Regions from separate parts of the Aliivibrio sp. S10_S31 genome, predicted to be linked through region 2. Evidence: predicted binding sites of a transcription regulator. Region 2 holds the regulator's gene; each other region holds the start of a gene.
What was found. The regulator PurR, encoded in region 2, represses purine synthesis genes. The targets are predictions, from matches to a motif close to TNANGNAAACGTTTNCNTNA.

Region 1 (4,230 bases), on a different contig from region 2:
AATGTGCAGCCTGGAGATGAGGTTGTATTATTTGGTAAGCAAAATGAATTCACTATTGAGGCGAAAGAAATGGAAGCATTCAGTAGCCGTAGCATGCCTGAACTTTATGTTATTTGGGGTTCTACAAATCCTAAGATCTACAAATAGACGTCGGATTGCACGAATTTAAGTAAGAGAAATTAGGTACTTATTTAGATTATAATTGCGTAAATAAAAAACGGTCAGCATGTGCTGACCGTTTGTTGTTTAGTTAGATAGCATTATTTTTTAGGAATATTTTCTAAAATAGCCACCATTTGTTCCCAGTATAATGCAACAGTATCAATCTTCACTTTCTCATCTGGAGAGTGAGGGAATTTGATTGTTGGGCCAAATGAAATCATATCCATTTCTGGGTAAGGTTTCTTAAATAACCCACACTCAAGACCAGCATGAATCACCATGATATTAGGTTTATTGCCGTAAATACCTTCATATACATCACGGAAAACGTGCATGATCTCTGAATCCGCATCAGGTTTCCAACCAGGGTAAGTACCTGAGAAAGTGACTTGAGCACCAGCTAGCTCAGCAACAGATGAAAGCATACCTTCAACCATGCTACGGCCTGAATCCATTAATGAACGGATAAGACATAGAATAGTAATGCTGTTTTCGTCAGTGGTGATCACACCAACATTTAATGACGTCTCAACTACACCTTCGATATCATCGCTCATGCGAATTACACCGTTTGGACATGCATTTAGTGTTGCAATAAAACGAGATTGAGTGTTCTTTGTTAGTACTTGTTCTGCAGATGCTGTTTCGTTAAAGCTAACGATATCTGTTTCTACTTTGCCTAATTCATCTTTTAATAGGTTTGTATAGAAAGTAAATAATTCGGCTAATTTAGCTTCATTTTTGGCAGGAACTGCAATAGTAGCAAAAGCTTCACGTGGAATTGCATTACGTAGACTACCGCCACGGAATTCAACAAGGCGTAAATCAAGCTCTTGTGCGTGACCAGCTAAAAAACGACCTAGTAGTTTGTTAGCATTTCCACGGCCAGTATGAATATCACAACCTGAGTGACCACCCTTTAAGCCTTTAAGTGTAATTTGGCGCGTGATGTAACCAGAAGGAAGGGCTTCACGTTCAATGTCTAATTTGATAGCACCATCGGCACCGCCAGCACAACCCATGTAAACTTCACCTTCTTGCTCTGAATCTGTGTTTAAAAGGATATCACCTTCTAACCATCCTGCTTCCAGACCAAAAGCTCCTGTCATACCAGCTTCTTCATCGATAGTTAATAATACTTCTAGAGGGCCGTGTTTTAGCTCTTTTGATGCTAACACTGCAAGACAAGATGCCATACCCATGCCGTTATCAGCACCAAGCGTTGTTCCTTTTGCCGTTACCCACTCACCATCAATGTACGGTTGAATTGGATCTTTAGTGAAGTCATGCTCTGTATCTTCATTTTTTTGTGGAACCATATCGATATGAGCTTGTAGGACTACGCCTTTACGATCTTCCATGCCTGGTGTTGCTGGTTTTTTAATAAAAACGTTACCAGTAGGATCACGACGCACATCTAGACCTTCAGTTGTTGCCCATTCAATAATGTATTGAGCCAATGCTTCTTCATGTTTTGAAGGGTGAGGAATAGAACAGATTTTGTCAAAAAATTGCCAAAGAGGTTGAGGGGTTAGTTGACTGATCTCAGACACAAGAATCTCCTTTATGAAAACGGTTTTTACTTATTAATGCTCTAATTATTTGAGTCATTGTTTGTTAATACAATTCAGTATACCTCTGAATCTAGCGAATTACTCTGTTTGATATTCTAAATGGAAAAACAATTTAAAATGATGAAATGACAGACGATTAAATGAGCAGCATTCGCAAACGGTTTCGTAATAAAATTACATTATTAGTATAGTCAATAAGCTATTTTCTGTTTTTTATGTGAGGTTCGTCATGTTTTTGTTGTAATTTAATTTCTTGGTGGTATAGTTATCTCATCTGCTGATAAGGCAAATAGAAATGCTCATAGGATGAGTCCGATTTATCGCCTCCAAGGAACCGAGATCAATTTAAAATGTTAAAAACTATCAATTGATAAGGTGATGTTATGTCTTTTTTAAGTTCTTCAAAATTCTGGAATCAACGCTCTGTATACACAAGTCAATTTGTGTACCCAATGTGCTTTGGTTACTAATAAAACTTCGGTTTTATACGTTAAAGTAATACCCCTATAATTGGAATTCTATTCTACCCTTATGGGCAGTTAATTCTCCGCCATTCAAAACTATTTTGGATGGCGTTTTTTTTATCTAAAAAATATTAATCACTTCCACACTCTTTTTATTTTTCATTCTAACTAATTGAATCATTAAATTAATTTCATGATCGTAAGATTAGTGCATTCACTTTATTTACTGTTTGCTTATTAAAAGGGCAACTATCGCTAGAAATTAGCATAATTCCACTTTATAATTCTCAGCCAATCGATTACGCAAACGTTTAGATTGCATAAATTCACTAGGAAATTACTCTAATGCTTGAGAAATTATTTCAACTAAAAGCTAATGGTACGACTGTTCGTACTGAAGTTATAGCTGGTATAACCACGTTTTTAACCATGGCTTATGTTATTTTCGTTAATCCAGCGATTTTGGCGGATGCGGGAATGGATAAAGGGGCTGTATTTGTCGCAACTTGTATTGCAGCAGCTATTGGCTGTTTCATTATGGGATTTGTTGCAAATTTCCCGATAGCTCAAGCTCCAGGTATGGGACTTAATGCCTTTTTTACTTATACCGTTGTTTTAGGTATGGGTCATACATGGCAAGTCGCTCTTGCTGCAGTATTTATGTCAGGGGTTTTATTTATTCTTCTTAGCTTATTTAAGATTAGAGAATTAATTATTAACTCAATCCCTCTTTCTTTAAGAACGGGCATTTCTGCCGGTATTGGGTTATTTTTGGCATTTATTGCACTAAAAAATTCAGGGATTGTTGTTGATAACCCTGCGACATTGGTTTCAATGGGCCACATTAACAGTTTTCCTGCTGTTATGGGGGCATTAGCTTTCTTTTTAACCATTGCTTTAGTGCATCGTGGCTATAAAGCTGCTGTTATGATTGCTATTTTGGCTGTAACCGCACTTGCATTGCTTTTTGGTGATGTTCAGTATGCTGGTGTAATGTCAATGCCGCCAAGTATCGCACCTACCTTTTTACAATTAGACTTTTCTAGTGCGTTTGAACTAAGCATGCTAACAGTAGTATTTGCATTCTTATTCGTCGATTTATTTGATACAGCGGGCACTTTAGTTGGCGTATCACAGAAAGCGGGGATCATGGACAAAGACGGCAATATCCCTCGTTTAAATAAAGCGCTACTTGCTGACTCAACAGCGACATCAGTTGGTGCTTTATTGGGTACTTCAAATACGACATCGTATATTGAAAGTGTTGCAGGGGTAGCTGCAGGTGGTAGAACTGGTTTGACAGCTGTTGTTGTTGGTATTCTGTTCTTACTTGCATTGTTTTTTGCTCCATTAGCAGGAATGGTTCCAGCTTATGCAACCGCTGGTGCTTTGTTCTATGTCGCGATTTTGATGATGTCAGGTCTTGTTAGCATTGATTGGCGAGATCTTACTGAAGCAGCCCCAGTTGTTGTGGTATGCTTATTAATGCCGTTAACCTTTTCTATTGCTGATGGTATTTCATTAGGCTTTATTTCTTACGCTGCAATTAAGTTGCTTAGTGGTAAAGGTCGCGAAGTTCATATCAGCGTTTGGGTTCTAGCTGCATTATTCACGCTGAAATTTATTTTTACGGCATAGTCGTTGATGACTGTGTCACTTAGAGGTTTTGTCAATTATGGCTAATAAATTTGTAATCACTTGGGATAACATGCAGATGTATACTCGTCAGCTTGCTGAACAGTTACTTCCTGCCGATCAATGGAAAGGTATTTTGGCTGTGAGCCGTGGTGGCTTAGTTCCTGCTGCAATCTTGGCTCGTGAGTTAAATATTCGTCATGTTGATACAGTATGTATCTCAAGCTATGACCATGATCATCAGCGTGATATGACGGTTGTTAAAGCGATGGAAGGTGACGGTGAAGGTTTCATTATCATTGATGATCTAGTAGATAGCGGTGATACTGCGGTTAAATTACGTGAAATGTACCCTAAAGGTAAATTAGTAACGGTATGTGCTAAACCTGCAGGCG
Region 2 (4,230 bases):
ATTAATTGGTTGGATTACTGATTTTATGATGCAAGTAGATGAAGAACCAGTCGATTAAGGCTGATAGTAGTGATTATGTTGTATTCTATGCGTTATAGAATACAACATAATAAAAATGAATCTAAAACAATATTAATTATAGCTGTTTTCTTAATTCATTACGTGTTTCTGCAGAAATTACAGACCAGTGCATTCCTTTTATAGCCCCTTCTAAAGACCATAATAATTCATCACTTACTGAACTTGAATGTGTTTGCTGTATTGCTTTATAAGCATTAACAGAGCCCGTGTTTTTCAGTTCTTCAACTGTTGTAATTCCTGCTTTTTTCAGCATTCTTTCTGTTGCAAGTCGTAAGTTAGGTAAATCTTTAATACGAGAAGGACCTGCTGATTTTTGTTTTTCTTTATCTTTTTTCGCTACATCTAAAGCAACAACCGCTTGAATCAAAATTGAATCTGGTTCATCCCAACATTCAGGAGATATAGCAAAATATTTTGTTACAACTGGGAATCCACGTTTTTTATAAACGTATGGTTCAAAGCCTTGTTCTTTAAATAAATTAATTGTTTCGTCACTTGCTCTTAAATGAAGCTTATCTTGAACTACAAGAGCAAACATGGTGTCGTCAATGAAGATTCCAAATCCCCCAAACATAGAGCGAGAAGTGATCTTTCCTAGTGAAGATAGTAGACGAAGTGAGTCTTTTAATACTGGTTTATCCATTGCAATAATTCTCGGTTAGTAAGTCTATGTCACTAAACAACTGAGCCCGAGGAAATAGTAGCAAGTTGAAAACTAAGTATTGTTATTTTAACGTAAAAATTAACAAGGGATAGAATCGACCACTTGCCGTCGGCAACCCCGCTACCTTATATAAATACTTAGGCCGGAAGCTTTGCGTCCTACATTTTCATGTAGTTTGCCATGTTCGTGACAAGATTGATGATATAGCAATCAATAAGAAATGTTGGAACAGAAAATTCATAAATGTGATATTAGTTCCAAAATATTTCATCGAAATTTGTTAGGTCGGTTCAACTTTTCTCTTATTTAATACTTTTAATATTGATATTTATAAAAATTCAGAGATCGATAGTCAGTATTTATAGGTTTTTTATTATTGAGAATTAAGATTGAGTTTAGTAAGCATAAAAAAACCATGCTCGTTGGCATGGTTTTTATTATGAAGTCAGGCAAATTATTTAAGGCGATTTAAAACACTGCTACGTGTAACAACCTCTGGTTGCATTTCGAATATACGTCTTTCATGATCTTTATCTTTAATTCGTTCCAACAAAATCTCAACCGCTGTTTTACCTACACGGCGTTTAGGTTGATGGATCGTTGTTAATGGTGGTGAGAAATACGCAGACAATTCAATATTGTCATAACCGATAACTGAAATATCTTCAGGTACACGTAAGCCTGATTGTTGAATCTTACTAATTGCAGCTAATGCCATAATGTCATTAAAACAGAATAGTGCAGTAGGGCGTTTGCTTTCTTCAATAGAAAGAATTTTGTCAACCGCCTTAGATGCAGACGCACACTCAAAATCACCTTCTAGAATCCATTCTGGATTAAAAGATAAATTTGCATCAGCATGAGCTCTTTCAAAACCTCGAACTCGTTCTTTACAAGTCACTTTATCAGCTTGACCTGTGATACATGCAATATGAGTGTGACCATTTTCAATAAGATGCTTCGTCGCTAAGTAACCGCCTTCTTCTGAATTATCAATGATCTTGTCTGTACGCGGGCTATCAGGACCCCAGTCCATAATAACCATTGGTAGCTCGGTGTTTTTTTCAAGTAAGGTCAGTAATTGTTCATTTAAATCTGAACACATTACAAGTAGGCCATCTACTCGTTTTTCCGCCAACATTCTTAAATAGTGTTTTTGTTTTTCTAGGTCGCCTTCAGTATTACACATGAATAGTGTGTAACCTTGCTTGTAACAATAGTTTTCAACACCATGCATTACTTCTGCAAAAAATGGGTTAAATGATTGTGTTACTAACATACCAATAGTACGTGTTGTATTACACTTTAAGCTGCGTGCTACCGCACTTGGAGCATAGTTTAATTCTTCAACTGCTTCCCAAACACGTTTTTGTGTTGCTTCAGCAACAAAGCGCGTTTTATTTATCACGTGAGAAACGGTGGTTGTTGAAACTGCTGCCAGCTTCGCCACATCTTTAATAGTAGCCATATATAAACCTTATAATAGGTAATAAGGGGCTATTTATTTTCCAACAAAAAAGGTGTAGCTCTAAACTAGAAGAACTGATGGAAGATAAATAGGCCCTGGTTAAAAATGAAAAAAACCGCGTAAAATGCGGTTTTCATTTCAATACAAATTTTATCGTTTGCGATCACATTTTATCTTTAAAGCATAGTGCAAACAATTACTGATTTAATAAATTTTGATATTGCTTTTGATTTATATCACATATTTTTTAACATAAATAATAAAAGCAATTATCTTATATTATTCGCCAGCAAGAAATTTCACATCTAGCTTTAGGAATGTAACAAGTAAGCCTGTTACTGCAGCATAGAAACCAAATTTATCTCTTTCGATGCAAATTTCATTAAATCGAGGTGTCCAACTTAACAGTTGCTCATTAATAAAGGTTAGTTGAGCATTCATATAAGTTTCAAATTCATCTTCAGAAGCTTGCTGATTTGTCATCACAATTAAATTACCTAAAAAATCTAATTCAATGGCAATGTGGTCAGCAGGCTCATTAAATTCAGCTTTTTGTGCAATATTGTATTTTGTAAGCCATTCACGCATATCTTGAGCAGGTTTTGCGTTTAGTAAACCTGATTTATCAAGATACATAGAAGCGTACGGTAGCGCACTACTTTTATCTGAGCCTAAAAAGGCATCACAAAAATCAGCAGAAAGTTCAAGTTGTGCATCTTCACGACCTTGCACGGCATTTAATTTTTCAATTAATGCATTAACTGAATCACTTAGTTCTGGTGTTTCAGCTAAATTAGATAGAAAAGTACGTACTTCAAAACTGCCATATTGCTCAAGTTGTTCTGTCGTTAATTCTGCTGATAATAGGCTAGATAGCCACCAGTATATTTCAGCGCGTTGCTCATTAAACGCAGTAAGTTCGTTCATTTATCTTATGCTCCAAAAAAATTATTCCTAAATTGTACTGGATAAGTATGAAAAGGAATAGCACCTATCATTAACAGGGTGTATAAAGATGTTTGTAAAGGTTAAAGCTCAATTTTTATTAATAATTGTTTTGAATCAAATAAAATACAGAAATATCAATTGAGAATTGGCATTATTACAGATTATGAATAGAATAAGATAAGAACTATCCAAATAACCAAAAATAAAGAGAAGATTATGAGCTATCACATTTTAGTTGTTGAAGACGAAGTGGTAACTCGCTCTAAACTTGTAGGCTACTTTGAAGCCGAGGGATATCAAGTGAGCGAGGCTGAAACAGGTGCAGAAATGCGTTCTATTTTAGCTGAACAAAAAGTTGATTTAATTATGCTTGATATAAACCTACCAGGAGAGGACGGTTTATTGTTGGCGCGTGAATTACGTAGCCAATCCAATATTGGTATTATTTTAGTAACAGGACGTACAGATAGTATTGATCGAATCGTTGGCCTAGAGATGGGTGCTGACGATTACGTAACGAAACCCGTTGAGTTACGTGAATTACTTGTACGCGTTAAAAATCTATTTTGGCGTATGTCACTTGCAAACGAGCCAGTTGAGTTAGATGAGTCTAACGTTGTTCGTTTTGGTGAATGGACATTTGATATTCAACGTAGAGCATTATCAAATAACGGTGAACCAGTTAAATTAACTAAAGCCGAATATGAATTGTTAGTTGCGTTGTCTTCTTACCCTAATACGGTTTTATCTCGTGAACGTATTTTAAATATGATTAGCCACCGTGTTGATGCACCAAACGATAGAACAATTGACGTATTAATTAGACGCATGAGAGCAAAGATGGAAGTGGATCCTAAAAACCCACAAATCTTTGTTACTGTTCATGGTGAAGGTTACATGTTCGCAGGTGACTAATTTTACTTAATATAGTTAATTTTTTGATTTGGCCGCTCATACTATGAGCGGCTTTTTTATGCCTGAATTTTATGTTTTGTTTTTTTACATACGTAATGCTGATTAAATTGAAATGTTATAGTAATATCGCCCTTCCAATAAATAAGACAAGTGT
Region 3 (4,230 bases), on a different contig from region 2:
AACCACTATTTAAATCATTACTTGTACCAGGTGTTACTTCAGGAACAATTTCAGTATCAACGTGTGAACTCGGTGCTTTACCAACTTCATCAGTCGCTTCTTCTTCTTTTGACTTCAAAAATGCATTAACAGATTCGTTATTATCTAAATCTGAATAAATATCTTGAATATCAATAGAATCAAAGTCATCCAAACAAATACTATCTTCTTGGGTACATGTAGAAATAGACTGAAGAACTCTCGTTGCATTTGCCCCTTTTACTTCTTGAAGGTCAAAAGAGGCTTCTGATGTAGTATTTGTTACACCAGAAATCTTAGCTTCTGGAGTTGGCGCTTTAAATTCACCTAGAGTCAGCCCACCCAAAGAACAATCAAATACCGAACCTTCTTTTACTGTAAAAGTTCCAGAGTCTGTATTTAAAGGCTTTCCATTACAATAGACATCACCGGTAATGGTTTTTCCTGAGGCCATTAATGTACTGATATAAGTAATAGGAATCACTGGGGGAGTAGGAGGCGTTGTAGCCCCACTATCAGGTCCACTTCCTATATTTATTTCTTCTTGATTACAGCCAGCTAGCAACATTGGTATCAATGACGCTAATAATAGTTTTTTATTCATGATTCAACCTTTTAGAAGTGCTGAAACTAAACGTTCAGTTCACTAAGATCGAAACATACCACAACTATTTTTAGTTATTCTCAAAAATAATACAGAAATAGAATTAAAATCATGAAACAGAAATTACTTTGCATATTTATCATTATTTATCTGTACTTTATTTCACACTTGTTAACGTAAAAAACCATACCAATAACTGATTAAATACAAAATAATCGTATAGAAAAGAAATAGTTAAAACTATCAATAAAAAAGGCTAGCCCATTACAGGCTAGCCTTTAACATTTTAATAAAGTAAAAAATTAAGCGTAAACTGGTAGACGCTTACAGATTTCTAATACTTTTGCTTTTGTCGCTTCAATTACAGACTCATCACCCATGTTATCTAGAATGTCACACATCCAGCCCGCAAGGTTTTTCGCATCTTCTTCAGTAAAACCGCGACGCGTAATTGAAGGCGAACCAATACGAATACCAGAAGTAACAAATGGGCTACGAGGATCATTCGGTACTGAGTTCTTATTTACAGTAATGTTAGCAGAACCTAGTGCAGCATCCGCTTCTTTACCCGTAATATCTTTATCAATTAAATCAACTAGGAACAGGTGGTTCTCAGTTGAACCTGAAACGATGTTGTAACCACGAGCTAAGAATTCAGCAACCATTGCTTTTGCATTAGCAACAACACGAGCTTGATATTCTTTGAACTCAGGCTCAAGCGCTTCTTTAAATGCAACGGCTTTACCAGCGATAACGTGCATTAAAGGACCACCTTGACCACCAGGGAATACTGCTGAGTTTAACTTCTTGTAAAGATCTTCACCTTCATTAGAAAGGATAAGACCACCACGAGGACCTGCCAGTGTTTTGTGTGTCGTTGTTGTTACAACGTGAGCATGAGGCACAGGGTTAGGGTAAACACCTGCAGCAATAAGACCTGCTACGTGAGCCATATCTACAAAGAAGTAAGCGCCAACTTTGTCTGCGATTTCACGCATACGTGCCCAATCACATACTTGAGAGTAAGCAGAGAAACCGCCGATGATCATCTTAGGTTTATGTTCTACTGCTAATGCTTCCATTTCTTCATAGTCAATTTGACCATTTTCATCAATACCGTAAGGAATGATGTTGTAAAGTTTACCAGAGAAGTTTACTGGAGAACCGTGAGTTAAGTGACCACCGTGAGCAAGGCTCATACCTAATACAGTATCACCAGCATTTAGCAGTGCCATGTAAACTGCGTTATTCGCTTGTGAACCAGAGTGAGGCTGTACGTTTGCGTACTCAGCACCAAACAACTCACATGCACGTTCAATAGCAAGTGTTTCAACTTTATCTACGTACTCACAACCACCGTAGTAACGTTTGCCAGGGTAACCTTCAGCATATTTGTTCGTTAATTGTGAACCTTGAGCTTCCATTACTCGTGGGCTAGTGTAGTTTTCAGAAGCAATCAGCTCGATATGCTCTTCTTGACGTACTGTTTCTTCCTGGATTGCTGCAAATAAGTCCGCATCGTAATCGGCAATGTTCATATCACGCTTAAGCATCTGTATCTCCTGACTCAGATAAATATAAAACCCAAAAATAGCCCAATGACGCAAACGTTTACGTCACCAGTCTCAACTGCAATGTATTCTACATAATTTGATCTGGATCAGATACCCTAAATTGCATATTAATTTGTTATTTTTGTTGCGGATTACTCATTATCAACATGAAATATATTCATAATCATCAATATAAATAACTAGTTATTCAAATAATTGCATGAACGAAAACAGAGATATGACATTTTAATATTGTTATATATGTCAATTTTTCTGCTTTACACTCTGTAAAGGCTTTACTACAAATCCTCTATTTATTTACACCTAGCTAATTGCATAAATTCCGATTCACTCTATCCTAGCGACCATTATTATGTTCGTCGCAAGGTATTGCACACTGTGGAAAAAATAAAACATTCACATAAAGAAGATGTGATCGCTATTTTGACAGGCACTTTTTTAGTATCACAAGGGATTTTCTTTTTACAAGCCGCACATTTACTGACTGGCGGAACAACAGGATTAGCTTTATTAATTAGCCAAATGAGTGGCATCAGCTTTGGTATTCTTTATTTTCTATGTAACCTACCTTTTTATGCTCTGGCTTGGCAACGCTTTGGGAAACGTTTCGCATTAACCAGTTTAATTTCTGGGGCGCTTGTTTCTATCATGACTGATCATTTGAATATGATGATTTCAGTGGATCATATCAATGATATTTACTGTGCCGTTGCTGGTGGGTTATTGATGGGTTTAGGTATGTTGATTCTATTTAGACACCGCTCAAGTCTAGGTGGTTTCAATGTGCTATGTCTGTTTATTCAAGAGAAATTCGGGATCTCTGTAGGTAAAGTTCAAATGGCCATTGATTGCTGTATTTTAACGGCTTCGTTTTTCTTTATCACTCCATGGTTACTCCTCGTTTCAGTATTAGGTGCCGTTGTTCTCAATATTGTATTGGCAATGAACCACAAGCCAACTCGTTATATTGTTACCTACGGTTCTTAAGCTAAATACAATAATGCCCATACAAATGAATGTATGGGCATTTTTATCTCATCTATTTTCTACAAAATATCTGATTATTTACTTAAATTAGTATTATTTTGAAACGGTACAGTTTCTCAATACGACTCGACCAAGCTCTAAAATGGCTTCATCGCCTTTTCCATGAAATACAATTGCAGAGCTAACATCGGGCATATCATCATTTAATACATACTTCATTCCTGATGCCGATACCGCACGTTTTAATACGTATTCCTCTTTCGGTAGCTTTAACAACGCATCATCATTATTGAACGTAATATCAAAATTTCTTCCTGCTTCACACTCATAATGCACAGGTTTCGCTGACCCCATATCTGGAACCGTCACTGAAGAACAACCACCAAGCACACCAAAAATAGCCAACACCAATAATCTCTTCATTCTTTTAAACCTATGTTAATTCTAACCTTGTAACTATAGGATAAAACAGAGCCATTAAGATGTTTCAAAAAAGATATTTATTTATATAAATGGCAAGCCACTTCATGCGCATTATTATCAAGCAATTGTCTTTTGGGCTCATCACGAAAACACGCTTCTTCCGCTTTTGGACAACGAGTTGAAAAACGACACCCCTTTGGTGGATTAATTGGAGAAGGTACATCGCCTTTTAATATAATCCTTTCTTTCCCTCTAAATTTAGGATGAGATACAGGAATAGCGGATAATAGTGCCTTGGTATAAGGGTGTTTAGGTGAATGATAAAGCGTCTCTGAATCCCCATACTCAACAATTTTACCCAGATACATCACCGCCACTTTATCTGAGATGTGCTTGACCACCGATAAGTCATGAGCAATAAAAATTAACGCCAAATTCATCTCTTTTTGTAAATCGAGTAATAAGTTAACGATTTGCGCCTGAACAGAAACATCTAATGCAGAAACCGATTCATCACACACAATTAATTTAGGTTTTAATGCTATTGCCCTAGCGATACCAATACGTTGTTTTTGTCCACCAGAAAACTCATGAGGATATCGAGTAGCAGCACTTGGTGGTAAT

Region 1: the regulator PurR is predicted to act here: its motif matches at 2,500-2,519, upstream of HC728_RS02470 (NCS2 family permease).
Region 3: the regulator PurR is predicted to act here: its motif matches at 2,222-2,241, upstream of glyA (serine hydroxymethyltransferase).

Annotation. Positions count from the first base shown of each region.
Region 1 is NZ_JAAUWR010000002.1:204,455-208,684, reverse strand. Features, by position in the region: gene alr (alanine racemase) at 1-147, shown strand, start outside; gene HC728_RS02475 (aminoacyl-histidine dipeptidase) at 261-1,715, opposite strand; gene HC728_RS02470 (NCS2 family permease) at 2,546-3,838, shown strand; gene gpt (xanthine phosphoribosyltransferase) at 3,876-4,230, shown strand, end outside.
Region 2 is NZ_JAAUWR010000008.1:98,822-103,051, forward strand. Features, by position in the region: gene HC728_RS09020 (hypothetical protein) at 1-58, shown strand, start outside; gene tfoY (DNA transformation protein TfoY) at 137-724, opposite strand; cyclic di-GMP riboswitch class I at 853-935, opposite strand; gene purR (HTH-type transcriptional repressor PurR) at 1,200-2,213, opposite strand; gene torD (molecular chaperone TorD) at 2,493-3,140, opposite strand; gene torR (two-component system response regulator TorR) at 3,378-4,076, shown strand.
Region 3 is NZ_JAAUWR010000002.1:249,020-253,249, forward strand. Features, by position in the region: gene HC728_RS02670 (SslE/AcfD family lipoprotein zinc metalloprotease) at 1-622, opposite strand, end outside; gene glyA (serine hydroxymethyltransferase) at 925-2,175, opposite strand; gene HC728_RS02680 (YitT family protein) at 2,575-3,183, shown strand; gene HC728_RS02685 (MliC family protein) at 3,277-3,606, opposite strand; gene HC728_RS02690 (ABC transporter ATP-binding protein) at 3,684-4,230, opposite strand, start outside.